One region of the Bradyrhizobium sp. Bra78 genome, then DNA from elsewhere that is predicted to be linked to it. Evidence: predicted binding sites of a transcription regulator. Region 1 holds the regulator's gene; the other holds the start of a gene.
The links. Region 1 encodes PhoB, which activates phosphate uptake and scavenging genes when phosphate is short. Its sites were predicted from a motif close to TGTCATNNANCTGTCAT; they were not measured.
Positions count from the first base shown of each region.

Region 2: OC450_RS19950 (DUF47 domain-containing protein) is a predicted target of PhoB. The motif match lies at 3,921-3,937, and genes of this name have one in related genera.

Region 1 is NZ_JALJRE010000024.1:23,019-30,919, reverse strand. It holds gene OC450_RS33575 (aspartate aminotransferase family protein) at 1-145, opposite strand, end outside; gene OC450_RS33570 (GcrA family cell cycle regulator) at 601-1,113, shown strand; gene phoB (phosphate regulon transcriptional regulator PhoB) at 1,245-1,952, opposite strand; gene phoU (phosphate signaling complex protein PhoU) at 1,975-2,691, opposite strand; gene pstB (phosphate ABC transporter ATP-binding protein PstB) at 2,703-3,527, opposite strand; gene pstA (phosphate ABC transporter permease PstA) at 3,524-4,369, opposite strand; gene pstC (phosphate ABC transporter permease subunit PstC) at 4,374-5,363, opposite strand; gene pstS (phosphate ABC transporter substrate-binding protein PstS) at 5,494-6,507, opposite strand; gene OC450_RS33535 (ATP-binding protein) at 6,652-7,901, opposite strand, start outside.
Region 2 is NZ_JALJRE010000008.1:276,704-284,604, reverse strand. It holds gene OC450_RS19970 (hypothetical protein) at 1-48, opposite strand, end outside; gene OC450_RS19965 (peptide chain release factor 3) at 131-1,750, opposite strand; gene sugE (quaternary ammonium compound efflux SMR transporter SugE) at 1,910-2,224, shown strand; gene OC450_RS19955 (inorganic phosphate transporter) at 2,217-3,224, opposite strand; gene OC450_RS19950 (DUF47 domain-containing protein) at 3,235-3,879, opposite strand; gene OC450_RS19945 (branched-chain amino acid ABC transporter permease) at 4,035-5,003, opposite strand; gene OC450_RS19940 (branched-chain amino acid ABC transporter permease) at 5,005-5,874, opposite strand; gene OC450_RS19935 (ABC transporter substrate-binding protein) at 5,947-7,170, opposite strand; gene OC450_RS19930 (ABC transporter ATP-binding protein) at 7,206-7,901, opposite strand, start outside.

The DNA of each region.
Region 1 (7,901 bases):
CGAGCGCATTCACGGCGACGCCCGAAGTGAAATCGAGATAGCGCTCGCCATTGGTCGCGATCAGCCAGCAGCCCTCGCCGCGCTCGAAGCCGAGGTCGGCCCTGGCGAAAACAGGGAGCAAATGCGGCGCGGCGCTGTTGGTCATGACGATCACTTGAATGTTGTGGACGGCCTGAATGTGCATTGCGCAACGCACCATTGACCGGTCCGGAAAACGAAACGTGCCGCCTTTTAAGGGCGGCACGCAGCACTATCTTATGCCTGGCAAGACGGGTGTCAATGCCGCCCGGAAAGCCTCGCGAAACGCAGAATCCGTAGTCTTGCGGTGCCGATTTTGCGGGTTTTTCACCACGGAACATGTGGAAGCGAGTCGGCGGACTCTTGCGCGGGAGTCACGCCATATTGTAGCGTTTGGATTGTCAGATACGACATCTCGTGCAGCGGTTCTGATCTCTAAGTCCTTATGTACCGGCGTAAACGTTCGGGCGTCATTGGCGCGCCCGGCGAGCCTTAAGGGATTCTGACGGCACGGGTTTTTAAGGCTTAGGCATTCGCTGCGAGGCCCCAGGATGGCTGGCGCGCAGCGAGGGAAAGGGTGCAATGACGGTTTTGACCTGGTCCGATGATCGCGTCGAGCAGCTGAAAAAGCTCTGGGAGGCCGGACTTTCGGCCAGCCAGATCGCGGCTGAGCTCGGCAATGTGACCCGCAATGCCGTGATCGGCAAAGTGCACAGGCTCGGCCTGTCGGGCCGCGCCAAGAGCCCATCTTCCGCAGCGCCCCGGCCGCGCAAGGCGCGTCCCGCGCAGCACATGATGCGGGTGACCCGTCCGATCTCGCGCGGCAACACCGCGCTGGCGCAGGCCTTCGAGGTCGAGGTGGAGGCTGAGCCGGTCACCTACGACAACGTGGTGCCGATGAGCCAGCGGCTGTCGCTGCTGGAGCTGAACGAGGCGACCTGCCACTGGCCGGTCGGCGATCCCTCGAGCCCGGACTTCTTCTTCTGCGGCGGCAAGGCCCTCTCCGGCCTGCCCTATTGCGCCCAGCACTCGCGCGTGGCGTATCAGCCCGCGGCGGATCGCCGGCGCGCACCGGCGAAGCCGGGGCCGCGCTGAAGCCCGGCTCCAAACGACATCGTCCCGGCCTAACTAGCTAGCGCGCAATTGCGCAGTAGGGACCGGAACGATCGAAAAATGGAAATGCGCGCCGCCCGGCGCGCTTTTTACTTGCCTGTTCGCGGCTGAACTTACGCCTGCTCCGCCTTCGCGAAACGGTCGTCCAGCGCATAGCCGGCGCCGCGGACGGTGCGGATCGGGTCCTGCTCGCGGCCGAGATTGAGCAGCTTGCGCAGGCGGCCGATATGCACGTCGACCGTGCGCTCGTCGATGTAGATGTCGCGGCCCCAGACGCTGTCGAGCAGCTGCTCGCGCGAGAACACCCGGCCCGGATGCTCCAGGAAGAACTCCAGGAGGCGATATTCGGTCGGGCCGAGATCGATCGGCCGGCCGGAGCGCGCCACGCGGCGCTTGTCGCGATCGAGCTCGATGTCGCCATAGGCGAGCACGGTGGCGAGCCGCTCCGGGCTTGCGCGCCGCAAGAGGCCCTTCACCCGCGCCAGCAGCTCCGGCACCGAAAACGGCTTGACGATGTAATCGTCGGCGCCGGTCGCAAGACCCCGCACCCGCTCGCTCTCCTCGCCGCGCGCGGTGAGCATGATGATCGGGAGCTGCTTGGTCTCGGGCCGGGTGCGCAGCCGTCGGCACAGCTCGATGCCGGACAGACCCGGCAGCATCCAGTCGAGCACGATGAGATCGGGGATGTGCTCCTTGAGCCGGGTGTCGGCGTCGTCGCCGCGCATCACCGTCTCGACGTCATAGCCGTCGCCTTCGAGGTTGTAGCGAAGAAGCTCGGTGAGAGCTTCCTCGTCCTCAACCACCATAATGCGTGCGCCCATGGTGTCGTCGCTCCTTGCGTGATCAGGTATTCGGAACCGTCGTGGCGAAGTTCGTCATGTCGCCCTTCGGCCGCTTGTCGGTGATCGCCTGGCCCTCGATCATGTAGAACACGGTCTCGGCGATATTGGTGGCGTGGTCGCCGATGCGCTCGATATTCTTGGCGCAGAACATCAAATGGATGCAGAACGAGATGTTGCGCGGATCCTCCATCATGTAGGTGAGAAGCTCGCGGAACAGCGAGGTGCAGATGGCATCGACTTCCTCGTCGCCCTTCCACACCGCCATCGCCGCCGGCAGATCGTGCGCGGCATAGGCGTCCAGCACCGACTTGACCTGCTGCTGCACGAGGTCGGTCATGTGCTCGAGGCCGCGGAACAGCTTGAGCGGATGAAAATCCGTTTCCAGCGCCGCGACGCGCTTACCCATGTTCTTGGCGAGGTCGCCGATACGCTCCAGATCGGTCGCGACGCGCATGGCGCCGACGATCTCGCGCAGATCGACCGCCATTGGCTGGCGGCGCGCAATGGTGAGGACGGCGCGCTCCTCGATCTTCTTCTGGAGCGCGTCGAGCTCGACGTCGATGGCGACGACGCGCTGGCCGAGCGCGACGTCGCGGCGGATCAGCGCATCGACGGAATCGACGATCATGCGCTCTGCGATTCCGCCCATCTCGGCGACCAGGCGAGTGAGCTCCTGGAGGTCGGTGTCGAAGGCCTTTGCGGTATGTTCGGAACCCATGTCCTGTCTCCTCAGCCGAACCGGCCGGTGATGTAGTCCTGCGTGCGCCGATCGGTCGGCGACGTGAATATCTTGCTGGTCTCGTCGAACTCGATCAACTCGCCGAGATACATGAAGGCGGTCTTGTCGGAGACGCGCGCCGCCTGCTGCATGTTGTGGGTGACGATCGCGATCGTGTAGTTCTCGGACAGCTCCTGGATCAGCTCCTCGACCTTGGCGGTCGAGATCGGATCGAGCGCCGAGCAGGGCTCGTCGAACAGGATCACTTCGGGCCGCACCGCGACCGTGCGGGCGATGCAGAGGCGCTGCTGCTGGCCGCCGGACAGCGACAGGCCCGACGCGTTGAGCTTGTCCTTGACCTCGTTCCAGAGCGCGCCGCCGCGCAGCGCCTTCTCGACCCGGCCGTCCATCTCGGACTTCGGGATTTTCTCGTAAAGACGGATGCCGAAAGCGATGTTCTCGTAGATCGTCATCGGGAACGGCGTCGGCTTCTGGAACACCATGCCGACGCGGGCGCGCAGCAGATTGAGGTCGAGCTTGCCGTCGAGGATGTTGGTCTGGTCGAGCATCACCTGACCGGTCGCGCGCTGGCCCGGATAGAGGTCGTACATCCGGTTGAAGATGCGCAGCAGGGTCGACTTGCCGCAGCCCGACGGGCCGATGAACGCCGTGACGCGGTTGGTGCCGAGCGTCAGGTTGATGTTCTTCAGCGCGTGGTGCTCGCCGTAATAGAAATTGAGGTTGCGCACCGTCACCTTGGGGGGAGCCTCGGGCAATGCTGCCGTCTGGGGCAGGCCACCGGCCGCGCTCATCGACGATACTGAAAGTTCACTCATTTTGCGGTCCTCTCGGCGCCAAGTATGCGCGCGCCAATGTTCAGGGCAAGCACGGTCAGGGTGATGAGCAGCGCCCCGCTCCATGCCAGCTGCTTCCAGTAGGCGTAGGGGCTCTGCACGAAGTTGTTGATGGTGACCGGCAGGTTGGCCATCGTCTTGGTCAGGTCCAGGCTGAAGAACTGGTTCGACAGCGCGGTGAACAGCAGCGGCGCGGTCTCGCCGGCGACGCGGGCGGTGGCGAGCAGCACGCCGGTGATGAGGCCGGCGCGCGCCGAACGGTAGGCGATCCGCTTGATCACCAGCGAGCGCGGCAGCCCGAGCGCCGAGGCCGCCTCGCGCAGCGCGTTCGGTACCAAGAGCAGCATGTCCTCGGTCGTGCGCAGCACCACCGGAATGACGATGACGGCGAGCGCGAGACAGCCGGCGACCGCCGAGAACCCGCGCATCGGCACCACCACGGCGCCATAGATGAACAGGCCGATGATGATCGATGGCGCCGAGAGCAGGATGTCGTTGATGAAGCGGATCACCGACGTCAGCTTGTCGTTGCGGCCGTATTCGGCGAGATAGGTGCCGGCGAACATGCCGAGCGGCGCACCGATACCGACGCCGATCACGGTCATCATCAGCGAACCGACGATGGCGTTGAGCAGGCCGCCCTCGTTGGATCCGGGCGGCGGCGTGTTCTCGGTGAACAGCTGAACATTCAGGCCCGCAAGGCCGTTGTACAGCAGCGTGATCAGGATCAGCGCGAGCCAGGTGACGCCGAAGGCGGCAGCCGCGAAGCAAAGACCGCGGATGATGAGGTCCTTGCGGCGGCGACGTGCATAGATCGGGTTCATCGCGTTAGTTCCCCGCCTTCTTTTCCAGCCGCATCAGCATCAGCCGCGCCGCGGCCAGCACGAAGAACGTCAGTACGAACAGCAAGAGGCCGAGCAGGATCAGGCCGGACTGGTGCAGACCGTCGCTTTCGGCGAATTCGGATGCGATCGCCGCCGAGATCGTGGTGCCCGGCGCGAAGATCGACCCCGAGATGCGGAACGAATTGCCGATGATGAAGGTCACCGCCATGGTCTCGCCCAGCGCGCGTCCGAGCGCCAGCATGACGCCGCCGATGACGCCGACGCGGGTGTAGGGGATCACCACGCTGCGGACGACTTCCCAGGTGGTGCAGCCGACGCCGTAGGCGGCCTCTTTCAGCACCGGCGGCACCGTCTTGAACACGTCGACCGAGATCGAGGTGATGAAGGGCAGCACCATGATCGCGAGGATCAGCGCCGCGTTGAACAGGCTGAGATAGGACGGCGGTCCCGCGAAGATTGTGCCCAGCACGGGGATGCCGTCGAAGATCTTGATCATGAAGGGCTGGAAGGTGTTGGCCAGGAACGGGCCCAGCACGAAGAAGCCCCACATGCCGTAGATGATCGAGGGAATGCCGGCGAGCAGCTCGATCGCCATGCCGATCGGGCGGCGCAGCCATTGCGGGCAGAGCTCGGTCAGGAAGATCGCAATGCCGATACCGACCGGAATGGCGATCAGCATCGCGATGAAGGAGGTGACGAGCGTGCCGTACATCGGCCCGAGCGCGCCGAGCACGGGCGGATCGGCCGACGGCGCCCAGCGCTGCGTCCACAGGAACGAGAGGCCGAACTCCTTCATCGCCGGGAAGGCGCCGACGACCAGCGACATGATGATGCCGCCGAGGATCAGCAGCACCGAGATCGCGCTCAGCCGGGTGATCCAGTAGAAGGTGACATCGCCGAGCTTGAACGCGCTCAACGCCTTGGCGCGATCATACGGTCCGGCGGCATCAACTACATTGCTCTCGACAGCCATCTCAGCCACGCCGATCCCCTGTGCCCGTTTTATATACGCTTATTGTCGGTCTTGCGCTCCGGATGCGGCGCAAAGCCGATCCGGAGCGGACGTCTTGCAGATCCCGGCACTGCGTCCGGGACCAGAGCACTCAGCTCTTGATGTCGGCGGACCAGGTCTTCTCGATCAGCTTCACAACGCTGTCGGGCATCGGAATGTAGTCGAGCTCCTCAGCCATCTTGTCGCCGTTCTTGAACGCCCAGGTGAAGAACTTGAGGGCCTCCTTCGCGGCCGCCTTGTCGGTCGCATCCTTGTGCATGAGGATGAAGGTCGCCGCGGTGATCGGCCAGGACTTGTCGCCGGGCTGGTCGGTCAGGATGACGTAATAGCCGGGAGCCTTGGCCCAGTCGGCGTTGGAGGCGGCCGCCTGGAAGGCCTCGGTGGTCGGCTCGACGGTCTTGCCGCCCTTGTTGACCATCTTGGTGTAGGTCAGTTTGTTCTGCTTGGCATAGGCATACTCGACGTAGCCGATCGAGTTCTTGGTCTGGCCGATGTTGCCGGAGACGCCCTCGTTGCCCTTGGCGCCGACGCCGACCGGCCACTCGACCGCGGTGCCCTCGCCCACCTTGCTCTTCCAGTCCGGGCTGACCTTGGAGAGGTAGTTGGTGAAGTTGAAGGTCGTGCCCGAACCGTCCGAGCGGCGGACCACGGTAATCGCGTCCGAAGGCAGCTTCACATTGGGATTGAGCTTCTTGATCGCGGCGTCGTCCCACTTGGTGATCTTGCCGAGATAGATGCTGGCCAGCGTCTCGCCGTCGAACACCATCTCACCCGGCTTCACGCCCTCGAGGTTGACGACGGGAACGATCGAGCCCATCACCATCGGCCACTGGACGAGGCCATCCTTCTCGAGCTGCTCGGCCTTGAGCGGCATGTCGGTCGCGCCGAAGGTCACGGTCTTGGCCTGGATCTGCTTGATGCCGCCGCCGGAACCGATCGACTGGTAGTTCAGACCGTTGCCGGTCTCCTTCTTGTAGGCGTCAGCCCATTTGGAATAGATCGGGAACGGGAAGGTCGCCCCGGCACCGGTGATGTCGGCAGCAAAGGCCACCGTCGTCGATGCGGCGACCAAGCCGGCAGCGACGATCGTTTTGATGAAATTCATGCTGGTCTCCATACAGGGGAGCGAAGCGCCATCAGCGCCCGATCGCGCTCCCCGTGCCGTCCCTTTAGGAGCGGTCGGCTGTGCTTTTACGAAGGTTTCGTGACACTCGGATGACACGCGCAACCAGCTGAAATCACTTGGATTTCAGACTGAAGCCGCAGTCCTGACCTGGGGAAAACAGGCGGTGAAAGTGGCGCCCTGCTTGGGCACGCTTTCGATCAGAAGCCGGCCGCGATGGCGGTTAAGAATATGTTTCACCAGCGATAATCCGAGCCCGGTCCCGCCCTGCGAGCGGCTGTCGCCGACGTCCACCCGGTAGAACCGCTCGGTCAGCCGCGGCAGGTGCTCGGGCGCGATGCCGGGGCCGAAATCGCGGACCAGGACCCGGATTTCCGGAGTTCCATCAGGGGCCGCGGCCGAATTGAGCGACACGATGATCCGTCCGCCCGAGGCACCGTATTTGAGCGCGTTCTCGATCAGGTTCTCGAACAGGCGCAGCAGCTCCTCGCGGTCGCCGGCGATCATCACCGGCGCCCCTGGCAGATGGGTCTCGACCTCGACCTGGCGTTCCCGGGCCAGCGGCTCGAGGCCGTCGGCGACCTGGAAGATGATCGGCAGCAGGTCGACCAGGGTGTCGGGCCGCACATGGGCGGACAGCTCGACCCGCGACAGCGACAGCAGGTCGTCGATCAGGCGCGCCATGCGGGTGGCCTGGTTGTGCATGATGCCGAGGAAGCGCTCGCGTGCCCTGGGATCGTCCTTGGCCTGGCCCTGCAGCGTGTCGATGAAGCCGGACAGCGCGGCCAGCGGCGTGCGCAGCTCGTGGCTGGCATTGGCGACGAAGTCGGCGCGCATCTCCTCGACCCGGCGCAGCGGCGTCTGGTCGTGGAAGGTCATCAGCATGCATTTGTCGGCGCCGCCGAACGAGGTCGGCACCGGCACCGGCGTGATCGTCAGCTCCATCCAGCGGTCGACCGGGACATGGTCGAGATAGGTCGTGCGCCGCGGCTCGGTGGTCGCGATCGACTCGCGCAGCGCCGTGATGATCTCCGGCGAGCGCAGCGCGAACTGGGCGAGCTCGTTCCGCCGCAGCGCCGGGGCGAGCTGGGCGGCAGCGGCGTTGAGGTGGATGACGCGGCCGGCACGGTCGAGCAGAACCGCCGGATCCGGCATGCCGGCGACGACTGCGGCCACCGCCGCGCTCTCGACCGGATTGATGCGGCGGGTATCCTCGCGCGAGGCCGCGTTATCGTGCAGCCGCCAGGGGATCAGCGCCGCAGCCGCGATGCAGAGGAACACCGTCGCCGCCCGCATCACCGACAATTCGTCGAGCGAAACCACCACCGACAGCGCCAGCGCCGCGGCGATCAGGATGATGGTCGAGTGCCGCAGCC
Region 2 (7,901 bases), on a different contig from region 1:
AACCGTCGATATTGCCAGCAGGAGAAAAACGAGGATGCCGCGCCACATGGCTGAAACGTGGCATCGCCCAAGAGGGCGTCAAGCCCGCTTTCGTTCACATGCTCGCGTTCGGCCGCGGGACGGGGGCGCCCTACCCCCTCTTCTTGACGTCCTTGACGTTGGTGAACTCGATGCCCTCGGCGCGTTCCCTGGTGTAGCCCAGATAGAACTCGTTCCGCGCCAGATACACGGGGTCGCCGTCGACATCGTCGGCGATGCTGGAGGTGTTGGCGGCGATGAAGGTATCGAGCTTCTTGCGGTCATCCGATGAGACCCAGCGCGCAAGCTGGAACTCGCTGACCTCGAATTCGACGGGCAGTGAATATTCCGCCTCCAGCCGCGCCTTCAGCACGTCGAGCTGGAGCGCACCGACCACGCCGACCAGCGCGGGCGCGCCGTCGCGCGGGCGAAACACCTGCACCACGCCCTCTTCCGACATCTGCTGAAGCGCTTCCTTCAGCTTCTTCGCCTTCATCGCGTCGGTGAGACGCACGCGGCGGACGATTTCCGGCGCAAAGCTCGGCACGCCGACGAAGTTGAAATCCTCGCCCTCGGTCAAGGTGTCGCCGATGCGCAGCGTGCCGTGGTTGGGAATGCCGACGACGTCGCCGGCATAGGCCTCGTCCGCGACCGAGCGGTCCTGCGCGAAGAAGAATTGCGGGCTCGACAACGGCATGCTCTTGCCGGTGCGCACCAGCTTGGCCTTCATGCCCCGGCTGAGCTTGCCGGAGCAGAGGCGCGCAAACGCGATGCGGTCGCGATGGTTCGGATCCATATTGGCCTGGATCTTGAACACGAAAGCACTCATGCGCGGATCGGTCGCCTCGACCCTGCGCTGGTCGCTGTCCTGCGCGCGCGGCTCGGGCGCGAACTTGCCGAGGCCTTCCAGCAGGTCGCCGACGCCGAAATTGCGCAGCGCGCTGCCGAAATAAACCGGCGTCAGATGGCCCTCGCGAAACGCGGCGAGCTCGAACGGTTTTGATGCCTCGGTCACGAGCTCGAGCTCGTCCTTCACCGCGGAGACGTCGAGATTGGCGTTGAGCTTGCCAAGCTCGGCGATCTCGATCTGCTGCGCCGCGCCGGTCTTGGCGCCACCGCCTTCGAGCAGGCGCACGCCGCCATTGGCGACGTCATAGGTGCCGAGGAAGTCGCGGCCGCGGCCGACCGGCCAGGTCATCGGCGTGGTGTCGAGCGCCAGCGTCTTCTCGATCTCATCGAGCAGCTCGAACACGTCACGGCTCTCGCGGTCCATCTTGTTGATGAAGGTGATGATCGGAATGTCGCGCAGGCGGCAGACCTCGAACAGCTTCCGGGTGCGTGCCTCGATGCCCTTGGCGGCGTCGATCACCATCACGGCGGAATCGACCGCCGTCAGCGTGCGGTAGGTATCTTCCGAAAAGTCCTCGTGGCCCGGCGTGTCCAGCAGGTTGAACACCAGGCCTTCGAATTCGAAGGTCATGACCGAGGTCACGACCGAGATGCCGCGCTCGCGCTCGATCTTCATCCAGTCCGAACGCGTGTTGCGCCGCTCGCCCTTGGCCTTGACCTGGCCGGCGAGATTGATGGCGCCGCCGAACAGCAGCAGCTTCTCGGTCAGCGTGGTCTTGCCGGCGTCCGGATGCGAGATGATCGCAAAGGTGCGCCGCCGCGACACTTCAGCGGCAAGCGGGGAACGGGCCGTCGATTCGGCAGGTGTGGCGATGTCGGACATTGCGGGAGCGTTTGACAGGGAAAATCGGCCCGATCAAGCCTCATGTGGTGATTGCAGAGCCTTCCGGCCAGCCCCATATCGACCTGGGGAAGGACGACCTTTCCCCTCTTTCAGCACATCAGCCGCGGGGACGACCCTGCCTTGATATGGAGGGTCGTCATGGCCTGGAGCATCCTGTTCGTCGCTGGCCTTCTGGAGGTGGGCTGGGCGATCGGGCTCAAATACACCGAGGGCTTTACCAGGCTGATCCCTTCCGTCCTGACCCTCGCCGCGATGGCCGGGAGCATCCTGCTGCTTGGGTTGGCCCTCAAATCACTGCCGATTGGAACCGCCTACGCGGTGTGGACCGGGATCGGTGCGGTGGGCACGGCGACGCTCGGGATCATCCTGTTCGGCGAGCCGGCCACCGCGTTTCGCCTGGCCAGCATCGGACTGATCGTCGCCGGCATTGTCGGGCTGAAACTCGTTACTTGAGGAAAATCTTGACCGCCCACCAGGTCAGCGCAGCGACAATGGCCGAGGCCGGCATGGTGATCACCCAGGCGTAGACGATCGAGCTGGCGACGTTCCAGCGCACCGCCGAGAGACGGCGGGCGGCGCCGACGCCGACGATGGCGCCGGTGATGGTGTGGGTGGTCGACACCGGAACCCCGAGGTAGGTCGCCATGAACAGGGTGGCGGCGCCGCCGGTCTCGGCGCAAAAACCCTGCATTGGCGTCAGCTTTGTAATTCGCAATCCCATGGTGCGGACGATGCGCCAGCCGCCCATCAGCGTGCCCATCGCCATCGCGGCCTGGCAGGACAGCACCACCCAGAACGGCACCGAGAATTCGCTGCCGAGATGGCCCTGCGAGTAGAGCAGCACGGCGATGATGCCCATGGTCTTCTGCGCGTCGTTGCCGCCATGGCCGAGCGAATAGAGCGAGGCGGAGGCGAATTGCAGGATGCGGAAAGCGCGGTCCACAGCGAAAGGGGTGGACCGGACCGAGGCCCAGGAGACGATCGCGACCAGCACCATCGCGAGCAGGAAGCCGACGAGTGGAGACAGCACGATGGCGATCACCGTTTTGGACAATCCGCTCCAGACCGCCGCGGAGATCCCCGCCTTGGCCACGCCACCGCCGAACAGGCCACCGATCAATGCATGCGACGACGAGGACGGGATGCCGAGCCCCCAGGTCACGAGGTTCCAGACGATGGCGCCGACGAGGGCCGCGAAGATCACCTGGGCATCGACGATCGCGGGATCGATGATGCCGGTGCCGATGGTTTGGGCAACGTGCAGACCGAACACCATGAAGGCGACGAAATTGAAGAACGCGGCCCAGAACACCGCGAATTGCGGCCGCAGCACGCGGGTCGAGACGATGGTCGCGATCGAATTGGCGGCGTCGTGCAGGCCGTTCAGGAAATCGAACAGCAGCGCGACGGCGATCAGTCCGACCAGGAGGGGAAGACCCAACGCAGCATCCACGGCGCCCTGCCTAAACTTGCTCGATGACGATGCTGTTGATCTCGTTCGCGACGTCGTCGAAACGGTCGGCCACCTTCTCGAGGTGGTCGTAGATCTCGACACCGACGATGAAGTCCATCGCGCTCCCGTCGCGGTGCTTGAGGAACAGCTCCTTCATCCCGATGTCGTGGAGATCGTCGACCCGGCCTTCGAGCTTGCCCAGCTCTTCCGTGATTGCGGTCAGCATCGCCACGTTCTTGCCGATCTGCTGCATCAACGGCAGCGCGCGGCCGACCAGATTGGCGCATTCGATCAAGAGCCCGCCGATCTCGCGCATCGGTGGCTCGAAGGTGCGGACTTCGAACAGCATCACGGCCTTGGCGGTCTGCTGCATCTGGTCGATGGCATCGTCCATCGAGGTGATCAGGTTCTTGATGTCGCCGCGATCGAACGGAGTGATGAAGGTGCGGCGCACCGCCGTCAGCACCTCACGGGTGATGTTGTCGGCATCGTTCTCGAACTGGTTGACGCGCTGGCAAAAGACCGGCGTCTCCTCGCCCCCGTTGAGCATGCCCTGGAGCGCGATCGAGCCCTGGATCACGGTCTGGGCGTGGCGGTCGAACAGGTCGAAGAAGCGTTCTTCCTTGGGCAGGAAAGCGCGAAACCATCGCATCATGGGGAGAGACTACCGGTTGGAAATGGCCCGGCCGAACCGGCCGTCACAAAACTGTCATAGACCATTTTCGATCCGCGTGCGTGTCATCTCACGCCCGCGGAGCCGGGTCATCCACCGCTTTCACGCACCAGATAAATTAGTGCGATATCAATCGTTTAGAGCGAACGCCGGAAGTAATGCGCGATTTCGCCGATGACCCCGCGGCGGAACGTGAGCACGCAGATCACGAAGATCGAGCCCTGGATCACAGTCACCCATTGGCCAAACCCCGCCAGATATTGCTGCATGGCGATGATCACAAAGGCGCCGACCACGGGGCCGAACACGGTGCCGAGACCGCCGACCAGCGTCATCAGCACGACTTCGCCCGACATCGACCAGTGCACGTCGGTGAGCGAGGCGTTCTGCGCCACGAACACTTTCAGCGATCCGGCAAAGCCCGCGAGCGTGCCCGACAGGACGAAAGCCAGGAACTTGTACTGATCGGTCCGGTAACCCAGCGAGATCGCCCGCGGCTCGTTCTCACGGATCGCCTTGAGGACTTCGCCGAACGGCGAGTTGATGATGCGGAAGATCAGCAGGAAGCCGGCAAGGAAGCCGACCAGCACGACGTAGTAGAGCACGGTCGGCTTGGACAGATCGAACACGCCGAACATGTGCCCTTGCGGAATGCCCTGGATGCCGTCCTCGCCATGGGTGAACGGGGCCTGGAGGTAGATGAAGTACAAAAGCTGCGACAGTGCCAGCGTGATCATCGAGAAGTAGATGCCCTGGCGGCGGATCGAGATATAGCCCGTGATGAGCGAGAGCACGAAGGCACCGGCGATGCCGACGAGGATGCCGAGCTCCGGCGGCAGCGCCCATACCTTCAGCGCATGCGCGCTGCAATAGCCGGCCGTCCCCAAGAACATCGCATGGCCGAAGGACAGCAAACCGCCGTAGCCGATCAGCAGGTTGAAGGCGCAGGCGAGCAGCGCGAAGCACAGCGCCTGCATGACGAAGAACGGGTAGACTCCCGTGAATGGCACCGAAGCCAGCAGCAGCGCCATCACAACGAACACGATCATCTCGTCGCGGATCGCGCGCGGGGTCACCGGCAGCGTGTCGTCCGTCAAGGCTGTCATATCAGGCCGCCTTTCCCGTCAATCCGGTTGGCTTCACCAAGAGCACCAGCACCATCAGCACGAAGACGACGGTATTGGAGGCCTCGGGGTAGAAATACTTGGTCAGGCCCTCGATCACGCCCAGCGCGAAGCCGGTGATGATCGAGCCCATGATCGACCCCATGCCGCCGATCACCACCACCGCGAACACGACGATGATGAGGTCGGCGCCCATCAGCGGCCGCACCTGGTTGATCGGCGCCGAAAGCACGCCGGCGAGTGCTGCAAGACCGACGCCGAGACCGTAGGTCAGCGTGATCATGCGCGGCACGTTGACGCCGAAAGCGCGCACCAGCGTCGGGTTTTCGGTCGCGGCGCGCAGGTAAGCGCCAAGCCGCGTCTTCTCGATCAGGAACCAGGTGGCGATACACACCACCAGCGAGAAGATAACGACCCAGCCGCGATAGATAGGAAGGAACATGAACCCGAGATTCATGCCGCCCTTGAGCTGGTCCGGAATGGCGTAAGGCATGCCGGACGAGCCGAAATAGTTCTGGAACACGCCCTGCACGATCAGCGCGATGCCGAAGGTCAGCAACAGGCCGTAGAGATGGTCGAGCCCGGTCAGCCATTGCAGCATGGTCCGTTCCAGGATCATGCCGAAGATGCCGACGACAATCGGAGCGACGATCAATGCCGGCCAGTAGCCGATACTGAGATAATCATTGTTGAGCAGGAAATAGGCGACGAACGCGCCCATCATGTAGAGTGCGCCATGGGCGAAATTGATGATGTTGAGCATGCCGAAGATCACGGCGAGCCCGAGACTGAGCAGCGCGTAGAACGAGCCGTTGATCAATCCCACCAGTAGCTGAGCGTAAAGAGCCTGCATCGATCCCGCACCCGGTCCCTTCGGCGTTCCCTGAAAGTCGCCCGCAGGCCTGATGGCCCGCGGGCGGTTATCCTACTTCTTCAAGAGCGCGCACTTGCTCTCGGACAGCGGCGTGAAGGCCTGGTCGCCCGGCACCGTGCCGACCAGCTTGTAGAAATCCCACGGTCCCTTGGACTCGGAGGGCTTCTTCACCTCGAACAGGTAGGCGTTGTGGATGGTGCGGCCGTTGGGCTGGATCTCGCCCTTGCCGAACAGATCGTCCTCGGTCGGCATCGACTTCATCTTCTCCACGACCTTGACGCCATCGTGCGGATTGCCGCCGAGCGCCTCCAGCGCCTTGAGATAGTGGCGCACGCCCGCGTAGACGCCGGCCTGCACCATGGTCGGAGGCGCACTGTTCTTCATCTTCGCGGCGAAGCGCTTGGAGAACGCGCGGGTCTGGTCGTTCATGTCCCAGTAGAAGGTCTCGGTGAAGTTGAGGCCCTGCGCGGTCTCGAGCCCGATCGCCTTGACGTCCGTGAGGAACAGCAGCAGCGCCGCGAGCTTCTGGCCGCCCTTGACGATGCCGAACTCGGCCGCCTGCTTGATCGTGTTGGTGGTGTCGCCGCCGGCATTGGCAAGGCCGATGATCTTGGCCTTGGAAGCCTGCGCCTGCAGCAGGAAGGACGAGAAGTCCGGCGTGTTGAGCGGGTGCTTGACGCCACCGACCACCTTGCCGCCGTTGGCGGTGATGACCGCCGTGGTGTCGCGCTCCAGCGCCGCGCCGAAGGCGTAGTCCGCGGTCAGGAAGAACCAGGTGTCGCCGCCGGCCTTCACCAGCGCCTGACCGGTGGTGTGGGCCAGCATGTAGGTGTCGTAGGTCCAGTGCACCGTGTTGGGCGAGCACTGCGCGTTGGTGAGATCCGAGGTCGCCGCACCGGAGTTGATGTAGACGCCGTTCTTTTCCTTGACGACGTTGTTGACGGCGAGCGCCACGCCGGAATTCGGCACGTCGACGATGGTGTCGACCTTGTCGACGTCGAACCATTGCCGCGCGATCGCGGTGCCTATGTCCGGCTTGTTCTGGTGATCGCCCGAGATGATGTCGATCTTCCAGCCCTTCGCAACGAGGCCGGAATCTTCAATGGCCATCTGCGCGGCGAGCGTCGAGCCTGGTCCGCCGAGGTCGGCGTAAAGGCCGGACTGATCGGACAGCGCGCCGATCTTGACGGTCTTGTCCTGCGCGGACGCGACGCCAGTCATCACGAAGCTGAGCGCGGTGGTCAGCAGCAATGACGCAATCGACCTGGTCTTCATGCAACGTACCTCTTTAATTTTTCTCGTTGGCAATTCTAGACGCCGAGATAGGTGTGGAGCTTGTCCATGTTGGCGGCAAGCTCCGCATTGGAAAATCCGTCGATGATCTTGCCGTGCTCGACCACATAATAGCGGTCGGCGACGGTGGATGCGAACCGGAAGTTCTGCTCGACCAGGAGGATCGTGAAGCCCTCCTTCTTGAGCCGGGCAATGGTGTGGCCGATCTGCTGGATGATGACGGGTGCGAGCCCCTCGGTCGGCTCGTCCAGCATCAGGAAACTCGCGCCGGTGCGCAGGATGCGCGCGATCGCGAGCATCTGCTGCTCGCCGCCGGACAGCTTGGTGCCCTGGCTGTTGAGCCGTTCCTTCAGGTTCGGGAACAGGTCGAAGATCTGATCGAGCGGCAGCCCGCCCGCGCGGACGATGGGCGGCAGCAGCAAATTCTCACGTACGTCGAGGCTGGAGAATATCCCCCGCTCTTCCGGGCAGAACGCGATGCCCATGCGCGCGATCTTGTCGGAGGTCGTGCGGATGATGTCGTGGTTGTTGAACTTCACCGAGCCGGTTCGCTTGCCGATGATCCCCATGATCGACTTCAGCGTGGTGGTCTTGCCGGCGCCGTTACGCCCGAGCAGGGTGACGACCTCGCCCGCATTCACGTCGAAGTTGATCCCGTGCAGGATGTGGGACTCGCCATACCACGCCTCCAGATTGCGGACCTGAAGGATGGT